3 regions of the Neobacillus sp. K501 genome follow, and region 2 is predicted to be linked to each of the others. Evidence: riboswitches for the same ligand, from Rfam matches in the RefSeq annotation. Region 2 holds a riboswitch; each other region holds the start of a gene.

Region 1 (7,433 bases), on a different contig from region 2:
AAGAACTATGTAAGTATGCAAAGCCAGATTATCTCTTTTTACATTGCTTACCAGCCCATCGTGGTGAAGAGGTTACAGCGGAAATTATTGATGGATCTCATTCGGTTGTGTTTGATGAAGCAGAAAATCGACTGCATGCTCAAAAAGCAATTTTAAAACTTTTACTAGAATAGTAGATTTTTTTGAATTTTATTGTATAATAATTCTATCGAATGAATAATAATACATTGAGATATGAGGAGAATAAAAAAATGGCAAAAGAAAAAATCGTTTTAGCCTATTCAGGCGGGTTAGATACATCCGTTTCAGTGAAATGGATTCAAGAGAAATATGGCTATGACGTTATTGCTTTAGGGCTTGATGTCGGCGAGGGCAAGGATTTAGAAGCCATAAAACAAAAGGCACTTAATGTGGGTGCTGTCAAAGCTTATATGATTGATGCAAAGGAACTTTTGGCAAAAGAATATATTTTACCAGCTTTAAAGGCGAATTGTTTATATGAGGGGAAATATCCTTTATCATCAGCACTTTCTCGACCATTAATTTCTAAATTATTGGTTGAAGTAGCTGAAAAGGAAGGAGCAGCAGCTGTTGCTCATGGTTGTACGGGAAAAGGAAATGACCAGGTGCGTTTTGAAGTTTCGATTCAAGCGTTAAATCCTAGCTTAAAGGTGGTTGCTCCTGTTCGTGAATGGGGAATGAACCGCGACGAAGAAATCGAATATGCGAAGGCAAATGACATTCCAGTTCCTGTTGATTTAGACAACCCGTTCTCAATTGATGCAAATATTTGGGGTCGTGCCTGCGAGGCTGGGGTTCTAGAGGATCCTTGGGCTGAAGCACCGGAAGCGGCATTTGATTGGACCGCACCAATTGAATTAACGCCTGATCTGGCAGAATATCTTGAAATTGAGTTCGAACAGGGTGTACCGGTAGCTCTTAATGGAGAGAAATTACCACTAGTTCAATTAATTGAAACCTTAAATGAGCTAGGAGGAAAACACGGTGTAGGACGTATCGATCATATTGAAAACCGTTTAGTAGGTATTAAATCTCGTGAAGTATACGAAAACCCTGCAGCGCTTATTTTGATCAATGCTCACAAAGAACTTGAATTTTTAACACTGCCACGTGAAGTTACGCAATTCAAAACACAGGTTGAGCAACAAATGGCGAAAATCATTTATGAGGGACTTTGGTACTCACCACTAAAGGCTGCACTTGATGCTTTTATTGATGAAACGCAAAAAGTGGTTTCTGGAACGATTCGAGTGAAACTTCATAAAGGGAATCATACTGTTGTTGGAAGAAAATCTCCACACAGCTTATATAATGAAGAACTTGCAACCTATTCAAAAGGTGATGCTTTTGATCACAATGCAGCGGTTGGATTTATAAAAATTTGGGGTTTACCAACAAAAGTTTATTCTGAAGTGAATAATAAAGAAACGATTTTAAAATAATCCTGTGCCCTCGAACCGTTTTCGAGGGCAAATTTCTTAGGTCTTAGGAGGAAGTATGCATGTCCAAGTTATGGGGCGGTCGCTTTACAAAGGAAACAAATAAATTAGTAGAGGAATTCACAGCTTCGATTTCATTTGACCAAAAATTAGCCAAGGAGGATATTGCCGGCAGTATAGCACATGTCACCATGCTAGGTGAATGTGGAATCATTCCTGCTGAGGATGCTGAAAAAATAAAGAGTGGTCTTCTTGAGATCAACCAAATGGTTAATCAAAACGAGGTTGAATTTCTTGTAGAAGACGAAGATATTCATATGAATATCGAAAAGCTGCTAATTGAAAAAATTGGACCAGTAGGCGGTAAGCTTCATACTGGACGGAGTAGAAATGACCAAGTGGCTACAGATATGCATCTATATTTGCGCACAAAGACAACAGGGTTAATCAATTTAATCGAAGATGTTCAGCAATCGCTTATTGAGCAGGCAAAGGCAAATGTTCATACGTTGATACCGGGATATACTCATTTGCAGCGTGCCCAACCGGTTTCCTTTGCCCATCACTTAATGGCTTATTTTTGGATGTTTGAACGCGATAAAGAAAGATTAGTAGATAGCTTGAAGCGGGTGAATTGGCTTCCGTTGGGATCTGGGGCTTTGGCGGGTACAACCTTTCCAATTAATCGTGAAAAAGTAGCGGAATTACTTGGTTTTGAAACAATCTATCCGAACAGTATGGACGCTGTTAGTGACAGGGATTTTATCTTGGAGTTTCTTTCAATCGGCTCCATTATCATGACACATATTTCGAGATTTTCAGAGGAGCTTGTCATTTGGTCGAGCCAAGAGTTTCAATTCGTCGAGTTAGACGATTCTTTCTGTACAGGTTCCAGCATTATGCCGCAAAAGAAAAATCCGGATGTGCCTGAGCTGTTAAGAGGGAAAACAGGTCGTACTTATGGAAATTTAATCGGATTACTTACAGTTCTTAAGGGATTGCCACTCGCTTATAATAAAGACTTGCAGGAAGACAAAGAAGGAATGTTTGATACGGTAGAAACACTCGAAGGTTCACTACAATTATTGGCGCCAATGATCGAAACGATGACGGTGAATAAAGATGTCATGCGAAAAGCGATTAACAATGATTATTCGAATGCTACGGATATAGCAGATTATTTAGTGAGAAAGGGTCTCCCATTCCGTGATGCCCATGAAGTAATTGGAAAAATCGTCTTGTACGCGATTCAGCAGCAAAAGTATTTGCTTGATTTAAGTTTTGAAGAATATCAGGAGTTTAGTACGTTATTTGAAGAAGATATTTACACAGTCTTATCACCCGAGCATGTTGTCGCTGTACGCAACAGCTTTGGAGGAACCTCGCCCGAGCAGGTGATGGAACAAATTCAGTTAGCTACAAATAAACTAAATAAATAATTGAAAAAGCAGAATAGGTATTCTTGGTACTATTCTGCTTTTTTCAATTGGAAGATAAAGTATACATACTTGTGAATGATTCAGAAATCGTTAATAATGAAAAAGTAAATAGATTTATAGAACTATCGTAATAGATTAAGGAGGAAAGTATGGATAAAATAGCGTTAATAATTTCGATCATTTCATTTATCGTATCAGTCATTACTAGTTACATAACTTATCGATTTAATAAAATTACGATTAGGAATACGGCTATACTTGAGCACAACAAGCTCCTTTTAGAAATAGATAAAATCTTAATTGATGAACCTGAGTTATGGGGGATTTATGATAACCATCCGTTATCTAAAAAAGAAAATAAAGAAGATCCCTTCCTACAAGCAAAGCAAGAAGCTTTTATTTATTATTATTTGAACCTGTTTGATGTAATTTTTGAATTTTATCATAGACAAATTGTTCAAAATAGAAATGACAAAAAACAATGGAAGGCATGGACACAATTTATCGAGCATTTCTTAGAAGGCTGTTCACAGGCACGTGATACGATTAAAAAATCATATCATTTATATGATGTTGATCAAGGCGATTTTTACAAGGAAATGATTGAGAAAATTGAAAAGTAAAGGAGTGCAAATTGTGAATGAACAATATGAAAAATCCAATCTTTATAAGATAACGAAAGCATCACTTAGTGACATTCCTAGTATGTTAGAGCTTAATTACAAAATTTACCCAGCAGAATGGCATGTTTCTGAAGATTATGTGATGAAAATAATGAAAAAAAACCCTGAGGTTTACAATGTTTTAAACACAGACATGGGAACCAAGGGAATATTTAGTTTATTTCCATTAAAAAAAGAAACGTACGATTCCATACTGAAGGGAGAACTTGAGGAATCGGATTTATCAGAATATATTTTAGATTATCAGGAACCAAAGGATGTCTATTTATATTTAATTTCGTTGATCGTCGATATCCATGACGGGAATCGGAAACAATTTGCAAAGAAAATTATTCAGGGGATACCGGAAGAATTAAGGAGATTGGCAAAAAAGGGAATAAACGTTAAAGAAATAGGAGCGATTGCTATTTCACTCGATGGGGAAGCAATACTCCCTAAAATTGGATTTAATAAAGACGAGGATATACTTGCATTACATAACCATAAATATCCTGTTTTTAGAGCTTCTATTGAAGAGATCACTCGAGCAATAGTTATATAGTTTTGGAATTTAAAGTACTCAGATTGAATCTTGAGTAAATGTAATATTCAATATATATTGACAGTTTTAGAGGAATCAACTAAAATTCCTAATAATATGATAATAAAAAAAGTACATAAAACTCTTATCCAGAGTGGCGGAGGGACATGGCCCGATGAAGCCCGGCAACCATCAAGTAATCTTGAAAAGGTGCTAATTCCTGCAGGTTAATATTAGCCTGGAAGATAAGAGGAGGAAGCAAACCCTCTTCTTATGAAGAGGGTTTTCTTTTTTTAATATTCTTTCAAAGGGGTGTAGGAAATGACGGTAATCAAAGTGGCAATACTGGGATTTGGAACAGTCGGAGAAGGAGTTTATCGAACGATTCATTCACATGCAGAAGAGCTAAAGACGGTTTTAGGGAAAAAGGTAGAGGTAGCGGCCGTCCTCGTTAAGAATAAGCAATTGGAACGAAATATTGCCGAGGATATTTTGATTACCGATAATATGGATGAGATACTACAGCTGCCAAAGCTGGATGTGGTTGTTGAAGCAATTGTCGGCCGAGAACCAGCCTTTACTTTTTTAAAAAAAGCTATAGAGAAAGGCATTCACATTGTGACTGCAAATAAAGAAATGCTTGCACATCATGGAAGAGAGCTGCAGAAGCTTGCGGAAGATAAAAATGTTTCTATTGGCTATGAAGCAACCGTTGCTGGAGGAATCCCAATTATCCAAACCATCAGGCAATTACTAAAGGTAAATCGAGTTCAAAAGGTTCAAGGAATCCTTAATGGGACATCAAATTTTATCCTGACAGAAATGAGGGAGAAGCAGCAATCCTTTGAAGAAGCGCTTTTGCTGGCGAAAGAGAAGGGCTTTGCTGAAGCTGATCCGACCAATGATGTGGAGGGCTTTGATGCTTTTTATAAAACGATGATTCTCAGCAGAATTGCTTTTGGTGCGGAACCGAATTGGAAGGAAGTTGAAGTGGAAGGGATTACCTCAATAACTAGTAATCTTATGGAAGCATCAATAAAGGATGGCCTACGATATAAACATATAGCTCACATAAGTAAGGAAGGCAGTGAAATTAAGGCCGTTATTAAGCCTGTATTAGTGAACCAATCCCATCCATTTTATCATGTAGAAGGGGTACAAAATGCTGTAAATGTTTCTACTGACATTGTTGGTGACATCACCTTACAAGGTCCTGGTGCAGGCATGTTCCCAACCGCCAGTGCGGTTATTGAGGATTTGGTCTATATTTGTCAAAATAAACCGAGTAAAAATAGAATTCGAAAAGCTGAATCTGAATCGTTAGCAGTTTATTAAAGGCTTAAAAGAGAAGCATAAGACCGCTGCTTCTCTTTTATGAATTTTTTTTACTTTCTTCTTTTGTTTGTTACACGTTGGTTAGCTGCATTTGCACGAGCAGTAGCTTCGAGATCTGCTCCGTCTGCAAATTCAGCGGAATATTCCACATCAATTCCGTCTGACTTCATGTTTTTTGGCACTTGTGGAAGTGACCCTTTATTTTTATCACGTGTTTTATGTCCTTGCGCACGACCCATTAATAAAACCCCTTTCAAAATGAGCTAACAGGGACCTAGAAAGGTTCCCTTATTAGCATTTACTTTTGAAAAGGGTTCATGAATGGAAAAAACTCCAAAAATCCTTATAGCTTTGTTTTTCTATCAGTAAATCCGCCTGCACGGTCTGCCATTTTAAATTCACGTTGATATAATACCTCTTGTGTACTCGTTAAGCTGTACTTCCCTCTATCCTTATCCTTTTTCTTCTTTTCAGCCATATTGCTCATTCCTTTCAACATGTATTGTTAATCGATAAAGCTAAATGGTAAAAAATAAATCACATCTTCCATTTTTACCTATTAAGAAAGGAATGATACAAACTATCGTGAAAAATATGGTAAAGTTATCTTGAGGTGAAAAGGATGGCTATAATTACGAAAATCACCACTCAGAAGAAAAATCAGGATCGGTTTAATATTTTTATGGATTACGGCAAAGGTGAGGAATATGCCTTTAGTGTCGATAGTGATGTCTTAATTAAATTTCAATTGAAAAAGGGCATGGAGCTTGATGATTTTTCGTTTTTAGAAATTCAGTATCAAGATGATATTCGCAAGGCGTATAATCTCGCCATTCATTATTTGGCTCGAAGAATGAGAACCGAAAAGGAAATAAAAGAGTATCTCCTTCAAAAAGAAATGGAAGAACCAGCAGTTAATGAAGCTCTCCATAAATTGGCAAGTCAAAAATATATCAATGACGAGGAATTCGCTTTTTCCTATGTAAGAACGCAAAAAAATACAACAGATAAAGGCCCAGATGTAATTACCAGCGAATTAAAGGAAAAGGGTGTAACCCAAAATATCATTCACAATGCGTTAAAAGAGTATCCACAATCAGAGCAAATTGAAAAAGCGACGAAGCTATGTGAGAAATTTTTTATTAAGAATAAAAAGGAGTCTGAGCGAATTTTGCGACAGAAGGCCGAGCAAATGATGCTTAGGAAGGGATACCCCTTTGCTGTCATCCAAATTGCCATCAATGAAGCTGAAGTTGAAAAGGATGACGATGAAGAGATGGAAGCAATCCAACACCAAGGTGAGAAAGCTCAGAGGAAGTATAGTAAATACACTGGATTTGAATATGAGCAAAAAATGAAGCAAGCCTTATACCGAAAAGGCTTTTCAATGGAACTTATTGAAAAATATTTAGCTGAAAATGGAAAATCATGACGCACTCACGTCATGATTTTTTACTTTCAATAATAATCGAATCCTGGTCAAGTTGTTTAAAAATGAGATCGGCTACTTCCCGTGGAGATCGTAAACGAGAGGGGTCTGATATATGAGTGCTGCCTGCCCAAAATGGAGTATTCATCCCACCCATATAAACTGCTTTAATTGCTAGATTACTTCCCTCGTATTCCTTTTGCAAGCTTTCCGTAAACCCTCTTACGGCAAATTTACTTGCTACATAAACAGCTTCATTGACTTTTCCTCTAAGACCAGCTGTTGAAATGATATTTATTATTTGACCTTCATCTTGCTTAGCTAGAATAGGTAATACGGCTTTTGTCAAAAGAATGGTGCCGAGGATATTGGTGTTAAGCATTTCGATGATCTCCTGCTCACTACTTTCGAGAAATGGACCAAAATGACCAACACCTGCATTGTTCACTAGACCAAAGATAGAATATTGCTTGCACCATTCGCTTACCTGGTTTGATATGTCATCCGTGTTGCTGATGTTGATGATGGCATAATCAGCCTTACCTCCAGCTGCTTCAATTTCGTTTT
Region 2 (7,433 bases):
GTTTGTAAATCAACACCTGGTGCTATTTCCGTTAGCGTAACTCGACCATTTTGGAGTTCAAATACCGCGCGTTCTGTTACATACACAACTGGTTGATTCACTTTCGTAGCGTACGGTCCGCTAAAGGTAACTTGTTGAACATTCTTTAAGAATTTCTTGGCCTTTCCTTCTTGTAAAATTTGCAGTTTGCCATTTTCTACTTGTACTTTTAAACCACCTGCAGTAAACGTACCAGCAAATACTAGTTTTTTGGCAGATTGAGAAATATTGATAAACCCACCACAGCCAGCTACACGATTTCCAAATTTACTAACATTTACGTTTCCAAATTCGTCTGTCTGTGCCAAGCCTAGAACAGATAAATCAATCCCACCGCCGTCATAAAAATCAAATTGGGAATCGTGATCAACAATCGCTTCCGAGTTATACGCATGTCCAAAGTCCTTCAAACCGGCTGGTACACCGCCAATTGAACCTGCTTCTGTAGTAAGAATTAGCTGGTCGCTCACTCCCTCTTCTGCGGCAATCGTTGCAACATCCACTGGAATACCAACACCAAGGTTTAAAACGGTGCTCGGAACAAGCTCCGCTGCAGAACGACGTGCAATGATTTTCCGTTCATTTAGTGGGATGGTTTCGATATTTTCAATTGGTACTTTTACATGACCAGAGAATGCCGGATTGTAATAGGTATTTTCTGTTTGATAGTGATTTTCCGGTTTAGCAACCACAATATAATCAACTAAAATACCAGGTACTTTAATATCCTTTGGATTTAACGTACCGCTTTTCGCAACGGTTTCTACTTGGGCGATAACGATTCCGCCTGAGTTATGAACCGCTTGGGCAATCGGAAGCACTTCCATATGAAGGCCTTCCTTCTCAAGCGTTAAGTTGCCATTTTCATCGGCAACGGTTCCGCGAATTAAGCCAATTTGGATCGGGAATGATTTATAGAACAACCATTCTTCTCCTTCAATTTCAATCACTTTAACAATCTCTTCTTTGGTAGATGGCGACATTTTTCCACCTTCTAGGCGAGGATCAACAAATGTTCCCATCCCAACCTTTGTAATAACGCCTGGGCGTTTTGCGGCGATTTCACGATACAACTGAGTGATGACACCCTGTGGAAGGTTATAGGCTTCACACTTATCTTCTTCAATTAGTTTTGCCATTTCTGGAGAAGCAATGGCGATTCCTCCGATCCACCGCTTCGTTAATCCCTCGTATCCCAAGTGACTCATACCCTTGTCACGACGATTACCTACCGCACTAGCATGCATGACGGTTAAATTTTTCGGATGACCGGTTTTAAGGAACCGCTCTTCAATCGAGATTCCCATTTCTTCTGCCCAGCAGGATAATCCAAACCCACTTGCTGCAACCGTATCACCATCTTTAATTAATTCTGCTGCCTTTTCGGCTGAAATTACTTTTGACATTTTATCCACTCCAATTTGTGAATTATTTCACATGTTTATTTAAAAAAATTTCATTTACCTCGATATATGTTGTTTGTGAATTATTTCACTTACATCGTAAGTCACATCCAAAATCCCGTCAATGACCGCAAAATCACAGAGATTTATCCTGTTTTCTGTAGCTATTTTGCGACTCTCACAATTAGATAAAAATTCAATGGTGCGATGTAATGGAATGAAAAGAGGGAGGACAGACCCCTTTTATCTCCAATCCCTTTGGTCCATCTCATCGACGAACCTACATATCTTGAAGTGTTTTTATGAATGATGCAAAAAAACAACAACATCCCTATCCTTCTTCTCCATAAATGATAGTTAAAATCTGAAGTTCACACTTTTGTTGAATACTCTCTATTTTTTCTTGGATAAACAGCAGAAAAAAATAATAAAAAAATTTTTTCTCCTGTTTGTCTTTATCATTTTGCAAATTTACAACATCATTCCTATTGATGAAAAACTTGAATTTATAAGGTTTTCGAGGGTTATTGATTTCATTGGCGACAAGAACATCTCCATATTTTACAAGCGATCTTGGGGAAAAAATAAGATTATTTTTAAAATAAGTGTTTGACTTTTAAGTTTTATTGCATTAAATTAATACACAAGTTCGAAAAACGAAATAATTAAATTACTTCTTATCAAGAGAGGTTGAGGGACTGGCCCTATGACACCTCGGCAGCGGAACGGAATGTTCTGTGCCAAATCCAGCAAGTATGACTTGATAGATAAGAAGAGGCTGATACGTTTATTAAAATTTGCCCTCTTCTTTTTCAAGAAGAGGTTTTTTTATTTACAATCAAATACTAACTTTCTTATCGAGAGAGGCAGAGGGACTGGCCCTATGAAGCCTCGGCAGCGGATCCAATTGGAGACTGTGCCAAATCCAGCAAGCGCAAAATGCTTGAGAGATAAGAAGAGCTCACCCTTTGCTTTGCATTGGCACGCCCTCTTCTTATTTCCAAGAAGAGGGTTTTTTATTTTCGCGAAAAGGAGACGATTAGGATGATCGAATTTCAGAATTTAAAAAAGGTCTATGAGAGCGGCGGACAGCAGGTAGCCGCATTAAATGGAATTAATTTAAAAATTAATAAGGGGGAAATCTTCGGAGTCATTGGTTTCAGTGGCGCAGGTAAAAGTTCACTCATCCGCTGTGTGAATCTTTTAGAACGGCCGACGTCTGGTAAAGTCATCGTCGATGGTCACGAACTTACTTCCCTTTCGGTAAAAGAAGTTCGTGAGATTAAGAAAAATATTGGGATGGTGTTTCAGCATTTTAATCTCCTAAACTCAAAAACGGTGTTTGCCAATGTGGCAATGCCGTTGACGCTAGCCAAAGTTCCGAAGAATGCCATCAGAGAACGGGTCTATGAGTTGCTTGAATTTGTCGGATTAGCCGATAAAGCTGACTACTATCCGGATCAGCTTTCCGGGGGACAAAAGCAACGAATCGGAATCGCAAGGGCCTTGGCTACGCAGCCATCGATCCTCCTTTGTGATGAAGCAACATCAGCTCTCGATCCGCAAACAACTAGTTCGATCTTGCAGCTGTTGAAAAAAATCAATAAAGAGTACAATATCACGATTCTCATCATCACTCACGAAATGGCGGTCATTCGCGAAATTTGCGACCGAGTCGCCGTGATTGAGGCTGGGAAAATCATTGAAGAAGGTACGGTGTTTGACGTCTTTTCCGCACCGAAAACACAGACTGCAAAGAACTTTGTCAGCTCGGTGATGAACGATCAGCTTCCTGATTCAATCAAAGACATCATCAACAATCACGCCGGGGTACAGAAGGTGTTCCGCATTAATTTTGTCGGAGGTTCCGCAGGACAGCCGCTGCTTTCGGAGCTGGCGAAACAGTTTGATATCCATATCAACGTCTTGTTTGGAAACATCACGGAGCTTCAAGGCATCCCCTTTGGAAACCTGATTGTCGAGTTCCAGGGGTCTGATAAAGAAGTGATCCGTGCCTTAACCTATATCAACCAGAAGAATATCAGCATAAAGGAAGTGAAAGCACATGCTAGTTAATTCCGAGCAAATCATTACTGCCCTAATTGAAACCATCCAAATGGTGGCCTTCTCTCTCTTGTTTTCAACGGCGCTGGGACTGCCGCTTGGGATCTTGTTGGTCGTCACTCGAAAAGGCCACTTGCTGGAAAACTTACCGTTTTTCAATATCATGAATGGCATCATTAACATTTTCCGTTCTGTACCGTTCATCATTTTACTAGTTGCGATGATCCCCGTTACCCGGTTGATTGTCGGGACATCAATTGGAACGGCAGCAGCCGTTGTTCCACTTGTCTTCTATGCCGGGCCTTACATTGCAAGATTAGTAGAAAACTCTCTACTTGAAGTAGATCCCGGAGTCATCGAAGCCGCGGAGGCAATGGGAGCAACCCCGGTACAGATTGTTTTTAAATTTTTGATTCCCGAGGCACTTAGCTCACTGGTATTAGCACTCACAATTGCTACGATCGGTCTCGTCGGAGCATCGGCAATGGCAGGCGCCGTTGGTGGCGGTGGAATTGGAGATTTGGCCATTACATACGGCTACCAGCGTTTTGACACTGTCACAATGATGATTACAGTAGGAATTCTGATTGTGATCGTTCAAGGTCTACAGTCATTAGGAAATATTGCAGCAAAGAAAATTAGAAGAAGATAACGAGGAGGAAGTAACATGAAAAAACTATTATTATCGATCATTATTTTTACATTAGCGGTACTTGGTGCCGGCTGCTCAGAGGAAAAAACAAGCTCCGGCAAAGAAACAAAGGAAATTAAGCTTGGAGTTAGCGGCACAGATACACGCATTTGGGACTTTATCGCGAAAAAGGCAGAGAAGGAGGGAATTAACATTGAAATCGTTAAATTCTCCGATTATGTGGCTCCGAATACGGCCCTTGCTGAAGGAGAATTAGACGTCAATGCTTTCCAAACGGTTGCTTATTTTGATGTTTTCATTAAAGAACACAATCTTGACCTTGTGCCAATTGCAACGACTGTTCTTGCGCCAATGGGCATTTACTCTGAAAAATACAAGGATATTAAAGATATTCCGGATGGCGCTAAAATTGCTCTTCCTAACGATGCATCTAACCAAGGACGTGCCTTACTACTGCTTCAAGAAGCTGGCTTAATTAAGTTACCGAAAGATTTTGATGCTAATGGGGACCTTACACAAGTAAAAGATAACCCGAAAAACCTTGAATTTGTCCCAATGGTTCCAGCTCAAACACCTAGAGCATTGCCAGATGTAGCAGCTTCCTTAATCAATAACGGCATTGCCAATGATGCAGGTCTTAAGCCATTGAAAGATGCCATTTTTGTAGAAAGCGAAACAGCAACACCTTACATTAACATCATTGCTGTAAAAGCAGAAGATAAAGACAACAAAACACTTAAAAGAATCGCAGAGCTATATCAAGAGGAAGACACAGCAGCATTCATCGAAAAAGAGTACGAAGGCAACTTGATCCCGACATCCGTACCATTAAGCAAGATTGGATGGTAAACAGAAAAGCGGAAGCGCCTTGGTCAGGGGCGACAGGCATAAGACAAGCCGGCGAGAAGGTTTGTTCTTTAACCTTCTTGACGGATTGGCTTATGACCCCGAGCCCCTAGGCGCTGGAGCTGGACAATTAGAAAAGCGGAAGCGCCTTGGTCAGGGGCTTATGGCCTGGGGCGCTCCACTTGAGATAAGCGGAAGAGGCCGGAACTAGACGATTTTTTAAAACGAACCAAATTAGGAGGAGAAAAAGATGACAATATCGGTTAAATCCCAAGCAGAATTAAAAGCGGCGATTGTCGCTAATGTAGATAGCAACAAAGAATTGTACCTATCAACCAGCCATCAAATCCATGAAAAGCCCGAAATTGGCAATGAGGAATTTTTCGCCTCAGCGCTGTTAACAGATATTTTGGCCAATGAAGACTTTGAAGTAATCAAAGCAGTAGCTGGTCATGAAACATCCTTTGTGGCCCGCAAGAAATCAGCAAAACCAGGCCCATCGATTGCCTTCCTTGCTGAATATGACGCACTTCCAGGAATAGGTCATGCATGCGGCCATAATATCATTGGAACAACCAGCGTTGCGGCAGCCATCGCGCTAAGTAAAGTGTTGGATGAAACCGGCGGTGAGGCAGTGGTATTCGGGACACCAGCAGAAGAAGGTGGACCCAATGGCAGTGCAAAAGGAAGCTTTGTCAAACACGGACTAGTCGACGGCATCGACGCCGCCCTGATGATTCACCCTAATGGTGAGACCCGCCTAACCAGCCCATCCCTAGCGGTGGATCCACTAGACTTTGAGTTTATTGGAAAGCCAGCACATGCTGCTGCTTCTCCACATGAAGGAATCAATGCCTTAGATGCCGTCATTCAACTGTTCAACGGAATCAATGCGTTACGGCAGCAACTAACTGATGACGTGCGAATCCATGGGATCATCACCCATGGCGGTGATGCACCGAACATTATCCCTGAATATGCGAAAGCTCGTTTCTTCATTCGCGCAGCTACGCGCGCAGGCTTGAATGAAGTTACGCGCCGAGTCAAAGCGGTGGCAGAGGGTGCAGCTCTTGCTACAGGTGCTAAGCTAAACATTATTGCTTTCCAAAATGAAGTCGATAATCTTCTATTAAATAGTAGCTATGATGCGGTTTTTAAGGAAGTCGTGGAAGAGCTGGGTGAAACTGTGGGTGCAGATCGCGAAGGTATTGGCTCTACTGATGCAGGAAATATTAGCCAAGTCGTTCCGACAATCCATCCGTATATTAAAATCGGCCCAAGTGATCTCGTTGCCCACACAGTTCCCTTTCGCGAAGCAGCCGCTTCCGCAAGAGGCGACCAAGCCCTGATTACGGGTGCAAAAGCACTCGCCCTAACCGCGCTTAAATTGATTACGGACAGCGAAACATTAACGCAAATCAAAGAAGAGTTCGAAGAAAGAAAAGCTGCGGAATCTAAATAGCAGAGTAATATCATGGCCCAGTGACTGAATAAGTTGCTGGGATTTCTATCATTTTTGACAAATTGGCAGAACGGATGTATTCGGTTATTTGATAATGACTGTTGCAATTCTCCTTCTCTAGTGTTGGGCATTATAAACCTTTCATAACGACCATGGCGCTTACTCTTTTCCGGTTTCGGGCATTATAAACCTCTCATAACGACCGTGGTGCTTCCCCTATTCCAGTTTCGGGCATTATGAACCTCTCATAACGACCGTGGCGCTTACTCTTTTCCGGTTTTGGGCATTATAAACCTTTCATAATGACCGTAGCGCTCCCACTTCTCTAGTTTCGGGCATTATAAACCTTTCATAACGACCGTAGCGCTCCCACTTCTCTAGTTTCGGGCATTATAAACCTTTGATAACGACCGTGTGCCACTTCCCCTATTCAAGTTTCGGGCATTATGAGCCTCTCATAACGACCGTGCCACTTACTCTTTTCCGGTTTCGGGGATTATAAACCTCTCATAACGACCGGGGCGCTTACTCTTTTCCGGTTTTGGGCATTATAAACCTTTCATAATGACCGTGCCACTTACTCTTTTCCGGTTTCGGGGATTATAAACCTTTCATAATGACCGTGCCACTTACTCTTTTCCGGTTTTGGGCATTATAAGCCTTTCATAACGACCGTAGCGCTCCCACTTCTCAAGTTTCGGGCATTATAAACCTTTCATAACGACCGTGCCACTTCCCCTATTCCACTTTCGGGCATTATAAACCTCTCATAACGACCGTGGCGCTCCCACTTCCCCAGTTTCGGGCATTATGAACCTCCTTCAAACAATACTAGTATCCATATTCCTCTAATAATAGTAAAATATTACTATTAAAATCTATGAAGTGAGTTGAATATATGAATAAAAATAATCCTTCTATTAACAGGCACTACGATCTCGATTGGATACGGGTTTTAGCGACCCTT
Region 3 (7,433 bases), on a different contig from region 2:
CGTGAAACTGCTAATTATTTGGAAAGGACCTCAGCTTGGGTGGAACGCCTTGGACTTGACCATATTAAAAGAGTGCTAGAGGACAAGGGAAATGTAATGAATCTCAATCGCCGAATGAACGAAGCGCTATCTGTGGTTCAAGAACCATGGCAGGAGACGATTCACAATAAAAACCTAGTAAAAGACCTTTATGAAACGGTGAAGATTCCAATAGAAACCCATTAATCACTGATAGGAGGGAAATAATGAAAAAAACCATTCGTCATGTGTGGATAGGAAAGCTAACTGATCTACCACTAAAATTAGGAAAAACGGTCATGATAGGTGACAAGGAATTGGCGGTGTTTAAATTAGAAAATGGAGATATTCGAGCAATTGAAAACCGCTGCCCGCATAAAGGAGGGGTTCTAGCGGAGGGAATTGTAAGTGGGGAATTTGTCTTTTGCCCGATGCATGATTGGAAAATTTGTGTAAGTGACGGGAAGGTTCAAGCACCAGATGTGGGCTGCGTCCAGTCTTATCCGGTAGAGGTTCAGGAGGATCAAATTTATATAGTTATAGAATAGGTGAATTTAAGAGAGAAATATTTTTAGGGGTCTATGAATGGGTCGGTCTAATAAAAGACTTAAGGGAGTGAAAAGATGGCATTGGTGAGTCCGTATCAAGTAGTCGATAATATGATTCAAGCTGGAGAGGCAAAATCAAAATTGCCAGTTAAAGATTTATTAATCCGTGGAGTGCTAGCTGGAGCACTTCTTGGCTTTGGTACAACCTTAGCTTTTACTGCTGAGATTCAGACTGGGATGGGAGTTGTTGGCGCCATCCTTTTCCCGGCAGCTTTTGTCATTATCATTCTTCTCGGGTTGGAATTGGTTACGGGTAGTTTTGCACTCATCCCTGTTGCGGTCATGGAAAAAAGGGTTTCAGTGATTGCGATGCTAAGGAATTGGTTTTGGGTGATTATAGGACATCTCATCGGGGCGATTTTTTATGGTGGTCTTTATGTCATTGCCGTCACCCAACTTGGCCATGTAACCGATAATGGAGTTGCAACTAAAATCATCGCAGTTGCAGAAGCTAAAACGAACGGTTATAAAAACATTGGAATAGACGGGTACATCGTGGTTATCGTCAAAGCGATACTCTGTAATTGGATGGTCACACTAGGTGCCGTAATGGCCATGACTGCTAAGTCTGTAATTGGAAAAATTGCCGCCATGTGGCTACCAATCTTAATTTTCTTTGCACAAGGGTTTGAGCACGCTGTTGTCAACATGTTTGTAATCCCAGCAGGCATGATGCTAGGTGCGGAAGTGTCTATGGCAGATTGGTGGATTTGGAACCAAGTTCCTGTATTGGCAGGAAACCTGATAAGTGGATTGCTTTTTACAGGGGCAGCCCTTTATTACACCTATCGAAAGGCAGAACCGAAAATGGTTTTGGATATGGCTAAATCTAAGCCAGCTATTACAAATACACAAAGGGGTTCAGTATAAAGGAGGGCTTAGATGGGAAAAGCATTTATCGTGGGCGCTGGTCCTGGAGACCCAGAATTAATTACTGTAAAAGCATTAAAATGTATTCAAGCTGCAGATGTCATTCTTTATGATCGCCTTGTAAATGCTGCTCTATTAGAAGAAGCAAAAAAGGGATGTCAGCTGATATATTGTGGCAAACGGCCGGGTCATCATACCATGAACCAGGAAGCAATCAATGATTTGTTAGTCAAATTCACCGAGAAGGGTAAAATAGTGGTCCGTTTAAAAGGTGGTGATCCTTTTGTCTTTGGTCGCGGGGCTGAGGAAGCTGAGGCGTTAGTAAAAATGGGTCTTTCCTTTGAAGTAGTTCCTGGAATTACTGCCGGCCTAGCCGCACCTGCCTGTGCAGGGATTCCGATCACACATCGTGAACTTGGCAGTTCATTCGCTGTTATAACAGGACATTGCCAGACAGGTCTACCAGTGGATATTGATTGGAAAAATCTAACCAAAGCCGTTGATACCATCGCTGTTTATATGGGGATTCGCAATCTCCCTTATATATGTCAAGAATTACTGTACCATGGGAAAAATGAAAATACACCTGTTGCGGTTATCCAGGAGGGAACAACGGTAAACCAGCGGACAGTAATTGGAACGTTAAAGACCATTGCTGCGATCGTTGAAAACGAAGGGATAAAAAATCCAGCAATGATTGTGATTGGTGAGATAGTAAAATACCGTGAAAAAATAAGGAAGCTAGAATTTGAGGAAAGGCCTGAAAAATATGTGACCATGGCCTAAACTTGAGCAGGTAAAGAGAAGCGTCATGTCGGGTACAACTCGATTATGGCGCTTTTCTTTCATTTGGAGAATCCTTTTATTTTCCCCTTCATTTTAATTTTCTAAATTTTAAAGTTTTTCATTTACATAAAACCTATTGGTATGGTAGGATTAATTTCATCAATTACAAAATTCTTATCTAGAGTGGCAAAGGGACTGGCCCGATGATGCCCGGCAACCTGCTAAGCAAGGTGCTAATTCCAGCAAAATGATTTCATTTTGGGAGATAAGGTGTTACCTGAGCAGTTAACGCCTTTCCTAGATGGAAGGGTGTTTTTTATTAGAAAGGAGGGCGAATCACACTGAAACCAGAAGACAGAGAAGAAATCATGACACATCTTGAGAAAATGCTGGAAACACTACAATTTGGATCCATCACCCTTGTTGTCCAAGACGGAAAGATTGTACAAATTGAGAGAAATGAAAAGGTTCGTCTTCAATCGAATAAAAATCGCTGACTAGAAAAACTAGAGGCGGTCTCCATCACTAAGCTTAAGTGGAGACTGCCTTTTTTTATTGAATGAAAGGAGGTTTGCAGCCATGACGGGTGCAATAACCTATCAAAATTGGAATCCATTAAAAAACTCTTTCACAATTGATGACGAAACAAAAGGAGCACGTTCTGTTTTAGAGTGGGCCTACAGCTCGTATCCGGAAGAAGAACTTGTGTATGCATCTAGCTTTGGAGCAGAGGCCATTGTCTTAATTGACTTAATCCAGCAAATAAAGCCAGATGCCCATATTGTCTTTTTGGATACAGGCTTACACTTCCCTGAGACCTATGATGTAATTAACAAAATCGAAGCTCGATTCCCGAAGCTGAGAATCGAACGGAAACTGCCAAAGCTTAGCCTTGATGAACAAAGAGAACAATACGGATCAGCATTATGGAAAAGAGAGCCAAACCAGTGCTGCCAAATTCGTAAAGTGATTCCATTGAGGGAAACGTTGACGGCCAAACAAGCCTGGATTTCTGGATTGCGCAGGGAGCAATCACCGACAAGAGCAAACACGGAATTTATTAATAAAGATGATAAATTCGAGAATATCAAAATTTGCCCATTAATCCACTGGACCTGGGATGAGGTATGGGAGTATATCCGAGACAAAGACCTTCCCTACAATTCCCTGCATGATCAAAATTACCCGAGCATCGGTTGTTTCCCTTGTACGCAGCCTGTTTCAGCAGATGGTGATTCCAGGGCAGGACGATGGGCGGGAAGCGGCAAGACGGAGTGCGGCTTGCACACTCGTTAAAGGAGGGCTATTGATTGCTCACAATGATTGCAATTTCCATTGGTTTATTTTTTGCCATAAATATTGGCGGTAGTGGGGCTGCTGCTTCGATGGGGATCGCTTATGGTTCCGGGGTTGTCAATAAACGGTTAGCCTTAATGCTCTGTGGCATCGCCGTGTTTTTAGGTGCTTGGCTTGGCGGTGGTGAAGTCGTGAAGACAATTGGCAGCGGAATTGTTCCTTCCAGTACTTTTACGGTCCCAATAGCATTAATTGTATTGGCATCAGCGGCCCTGTCACTGTTTTTGGCCAATATCTTTGGGATTCCACTTTCTACTAGTGAAGTAGCTGTGGGTGCCGTTGTCGGGGCAGGGATTGTTTATCAATCTGTATTTATCGGCAGTCTCGCCTGGATTATGTTCTTTTGGCTGCTTACACCATTTGCTGCCTTCATCATCGCCATTTTGGCTTCTTATTTGTTAAAAAACAAATATTTTACTCGGTGGATGAAGGCTCCAAAAGCGGTACCCCTTTTATCAGTTCTCGTTGTATTTATGGGATTGTTCGAAGCCTTTTCGGCTGGAATGAATAATGTTGCAAATGCGGTAGGGCCGCTTGTCGGCGCTGGGATTCTTACAACAGATAAAGGAATCCTATGGGGCGGATTATTTGTAGCGGCTGGAGCATTGATTCTCGGTCATCGTGTTTTAGAAACAAATGGGAAGAAAATCACCACCTTAAAGTTGGAAGAGGGCTGTGTCATCTCAGGTACCGGAGCAACAATTGTGACAATTGCATCCGTCTTTGGGATTCCTGTCCCATTAACCCAAATTACAACTTCATCGATCATTGGAATCGGCTTCGCCAAACACGGGAAATCCGTTTTGAAAAAAGGCATAGTGGTTCAGCTATTAACGGTTTGGATTGTATCGCCAGTGCTGTCAATGGTATTGTCGTATACCCTAATCCAGTTGATCATTGAACATAATTTTTATCCAATTGTGGCGATGATAGGTGTATTGATTTCAGTATTCGGAGTGATGTCATTGATGAAACGACCGAAGTCTGCCTTAACGATGTCCCAAGAAGCAGCAAAGGAATAAGGACAAATATATTAATTCCATTTACTAGGTCCGTAAATAAACGGCTAAATATATAAAGAAAGGTTTGATTCTGTTGTCATTTTTACCAGCACCTCATGGAGGAAAATTAATTCAAGCATACGATCCAGCTTATGATGTATCCCAAATCGAAAAAGAAATCCAAATTGACGCGATTGCCTTGAGTGATCTCGAATTAATTGGGGTTGGTCTTTTCAGTCCATTAACAGGATTCCTCGGAAAAGCAGATTATGACTCTGTCGTCTCAAATATGCGTCTAGCAGATAATACGATTTGGTCGATTCCGGTGACATTGCCTGTATCCTATGAAACTGCTGCATCCCTTGAAGTGGGGGAAGTAATCAAGCTTGTTTTTGAAAAAGAAGTTTATGGTGTCATCAAGGTTTCTGAGTGGTATGAGCCAGATTTAGATAAGGAAGCACTAGAAGTATATAAAACCAATGAGCTTGCTCATCCGGGTGTAAAACGGTTATTTGAAAGAGGACCGGTTTACCTGGCGGGTGAAGTGACTTTAGTTAAAAAATCAGAAAAAGGGATTTTTGGCGATGTCTGGTTTGAACCGAAGGAAACACGAGCTTTATTTGAAGAAAAGGGATGGAAGACTGTGGTTGGCTTCCAAACGCGAAATCCAATCCACCGGGCACATGAATACATTCAAAAGGCTGCCTTGGAAACGGTTGATGGTCTGTTCGTTAACCCGCTTGTTGGGGAAACAAAATCCGATGATATCCCTGCGGATGTCCGTTTGAAAAGCTACCGCGTACTTCTTGAAAATTATTATCCAGAAGAGCGTGTACAGCTTGGCGTTTATCCTGCTGCCATGCGTTATGCGGGTCCAAGAGAAGCGATTTTCCATGCGATTGCCCGTAAAAATTTCGGCTGCACCCATTTTATTGTTGGCCGTGACCATGCTGGTGTCGGAAATTATTACGGAACGTATGACGCACAGTATATTTTCAGTGAGTTTCCTGAAGGAGAGCTTGGCATTAAACCATTATTCTTCGAACATAGCTTTTATTGCAATAAATGTGAAGGAATGGCCTCCGATAAAACTTGTCCACACAGCAAGGAGGACCGCGTGATCCTTTCTGGAACAAAGGTTAGAGAATTGCTGCGCGCTGGAGAGCTGCCACCATCTACCTTCAGCCGCAAAGAGGTTGTTGAGGTGTTAATTGAAGGATTGAAAGAAAAAGCGACTGTGTAAGGAGGCTGAGGGAGCAATGACTAAAGCAACGAATATCACCTGGCATGCAAGTACTGTTTCAAAATCTGACCGCCGTGTCCAAAATGGCCATGGGAGTGCGGTATTATGGTTTACCGGACTTTCTGGCTCAGGTAAATCTACAATCGCCAATGCTGTTTCAAGTGAATTATATCGACAGGGCATTAATGAATATGTCCTTGATGGTGATAATATACGCCATGGTTTAAATAAGGATTTAGGCTTTTCTGATTATGACCGGACAGAAAATATTAGAAGAATTGGCGAGGTCGCGAAGCTATTTGTTGATAGTGGTGCGCTTGTAACAACAGCCTTCATTTCACCGTTTCGCTCAGACCGTGACCAAGTTCGTGCCCTTTTTGAAGAAGGCGAATTTATTGAAGTTTTTGTGGATTGTCCTTTGGATGAATGTGAACGCCGTGATCCTAAACAGCTCTATGTGAAGGCTCGCCGTGGAGAAATAAAGGATTTCACAGGGATCGATTCTCCGTATGAAGCACCGGAAAGTCCAGAAATCATTTTACGTTCGGATCTATTATCCGTTGAAGAAGCAGTAGAACAAGTTTTAGCTTACCTTCAGAAAAAGAACATTATTTAGTAAGGAAAGGATGATTAGCCATGGCTGGCAAGGTTTATTTAGTAGGTGCGGGTCCTGGGGATCCCGAATTAATAACGGTTAAAGGATTGCGTTGCCTGCAGAATGCTGATGTCATCCTTTATGATCGGCTCGTCAATCCCGAACTGCTGCAGTATGCAAAAGAGGGGGCCCAGCTTGTCTACTGTGGCAAGCTTCCTCATTATCATACGATGAAACAGGAAACGATAAATCATTTTCTTGTAAAATATGCTTTAAAGGGTAATCAGGTGGTTCGTTTAAAGGGAGGAGATCCCTTTGTATTCGGCCGCGGTGGGGAAGAAGCGGAGGAATGTGTCCGCCATGGAGTGCCGTTTGAAATTGTTCCTGGCATTACAGCAGGCATTGCCGCCTCTGCCTATGCAGGTATCCCTGTCACCCATCGACAGTTAAGTCGGAGCTTTGCTTTTATTACCGGCCATCAAGCTGGTGATGTGGAAGCGGAGCACCAGTGGTCACATTTAGCTAAGGGAGTGGACACCATATGTGTCTATATGGGAGTGTCCCATCTTCCTTTCATTACTAAGCAATTAATCAATCATGGGAAATCACCGCAAACCCCGATAGCGGTTATTCATTGGGGAACATTGTGTGACCAAAGAACCGTGGTTGGAACCCTAGAATCAATAGAAGAACGGGCGAAAGCAGCTGAAATCTCCAACCCAAGTATGATTGTAATTGGAGAAGTCGTGCGTTTGCATCATAAATTGAACTGGTTCCAGGAAGAAATTGTCCCCAATCTGCCAGTGGTTCACGGTTAAGGAGCAGATAGGATGAAAGCTATACTTTATATAGGTCATGGTACTCGTTCGAAAAAAGGTTCATTGGAAGCAAAAGGCTTTATTGAAAAAGTAATGAGTCGTATTGATGTCCCGATTCAGGAAATTTGTTTTCTTGAA

What was found. Region 2 has a riboswitch for S-adenosylmethionine ahead of ACWM35_RS12080 (methionine ABC transporter ATP-binding protein). Riboswitches for the same ligand answer to the same signal wherever they lie in the genome.
Region 1: linked by a shared signal. The riboswitch ahead of ACWM35_RS15900 (homoserine dehydrogenase) and the one ahead of ACWM35_RS12080 (methionine ABC transporter ATP-binding protein) in region 2 are both predicted to bind S-adenosylmethionine.
Region 3: linked by a shared signal. The riboswitch ahead of ACWM35_RS17625 (YezD family protein) and the one ahead of ACWM35_RS12080 (methionine ABC transporter ATP-binding protein) in region 2 are both predicted to bind S-adenosylmethionine.

The regions. Positions count from the first base shown of each region.
Region 1 covers NZ_JBSLYA010000007.1:18,995-26,427, reverse strand. The annotation lists gene argF (ornithine carbamoyltransferase) at 1-173, shown strand, start outside; gene ACWM35_RS15920 (argininosuccinate synthase) at 252-1,463, shown strand; gene argH (argininosuccinate lyase) at 1,523-2,899, shown strand; gene ACWM35_RS15910 (hypothetical protein) at 3,049-3,522, shown strand; gene ACWM35_RS15905 (hypothetical protein) at 3,536-4,123, shown strand; SAM riboswitch class I at 4,245-4,354, shown strand; gene ACWM35_RS15900 (homoserine dehydrogenase) at 4,424-5,437, shown strand; gene ACWM35_RS15895 (YfhD family protein) at 5,488-5,676, opposite strand; gene ACWM35_RS15890 (YfhE family protein) at 5,781-5,915, opposite strand; gene recX (recombination regulator RecX) at 6,060-6,869, shown strand; gene ACWM35_RS15880 (SDR family NAD(P)-dependent oxidoreductase) at 6,880-7,433, opposite strand, start outside.
Region 2 covers NZ_JBSLYA010000004.1:293,598-301,030, forward strand. The annotation lists gene ACWM35_RS12075 (acyl CoA:acetate/3-ketoacid CoA transferase) at 1-1,445, opposite strand, end outside; SAM riboswitch class I at 2,117-2,216, shown strand; SAM riboswitch class I at 2,294-2,399, shown strand; gene ACWM35_RS12080 (methionine ABC transporter ATP-binding protein) at 2,487-3,518, shown strand; gene ACWM35_RS12085 (methionine ABC transporter permease) at 3,508-4,158, shown strand; gene ACWM35_RS12090 (MetQ/NlpA family ABC transporter substrate-binding protein) at 4,174-5,007, shown strand; gene ACWM35_RS12095 (M20 family metallopeptidase) at 5,255-6,466, shown strand; gene ACWM35_RS12100 (acyltransferase family protein) at 7,365-7,433, shown strand, end outside.
Region 3 covers NZ_JBSLYA010000008.1:60,255-67,687, forward strand. The annotation lists gene nirB (nitrite reductase large subunit NirB) at 1-225, shown strand, start outside; gene nirD (nitrite reductase small subunit NirD) at 243-566, shown strand; gene ACWM35_RS17615 (formate/nitrite transporter family protein) at 642-1,496, shown strand; gene cobA (uroporphyrinogen-III C-methyltransferase) at 1,509-2,282, shown strand; SAM riboswitch class I at 2,454-2,554, shown strand; gene ACWM35_RS17625 (YezD family protein) at 2,651-2,779, shown strand; gene ACWM35_RS17630 (phosphoadenylyl-sulfate reductase) at 2,862-3,578, shown strand; gene ACWM35_RS17635 (anion permease) at 3,602-4,660, shown strand; gene sat (sulfate adenylyltransferase) at 4,734-5,882, shown strand; gene cysC (adenylyl-sulfate kinase) at 5,899-6,498, shown strand; gene cobA (uroporphyrinogen-III C-methyltransferase) at 6,519-7,295, shown strand; gene ACWM35_RS17655 (sirohydrochlorin chelatase) at 7,308-7,433, shown strand, end outside.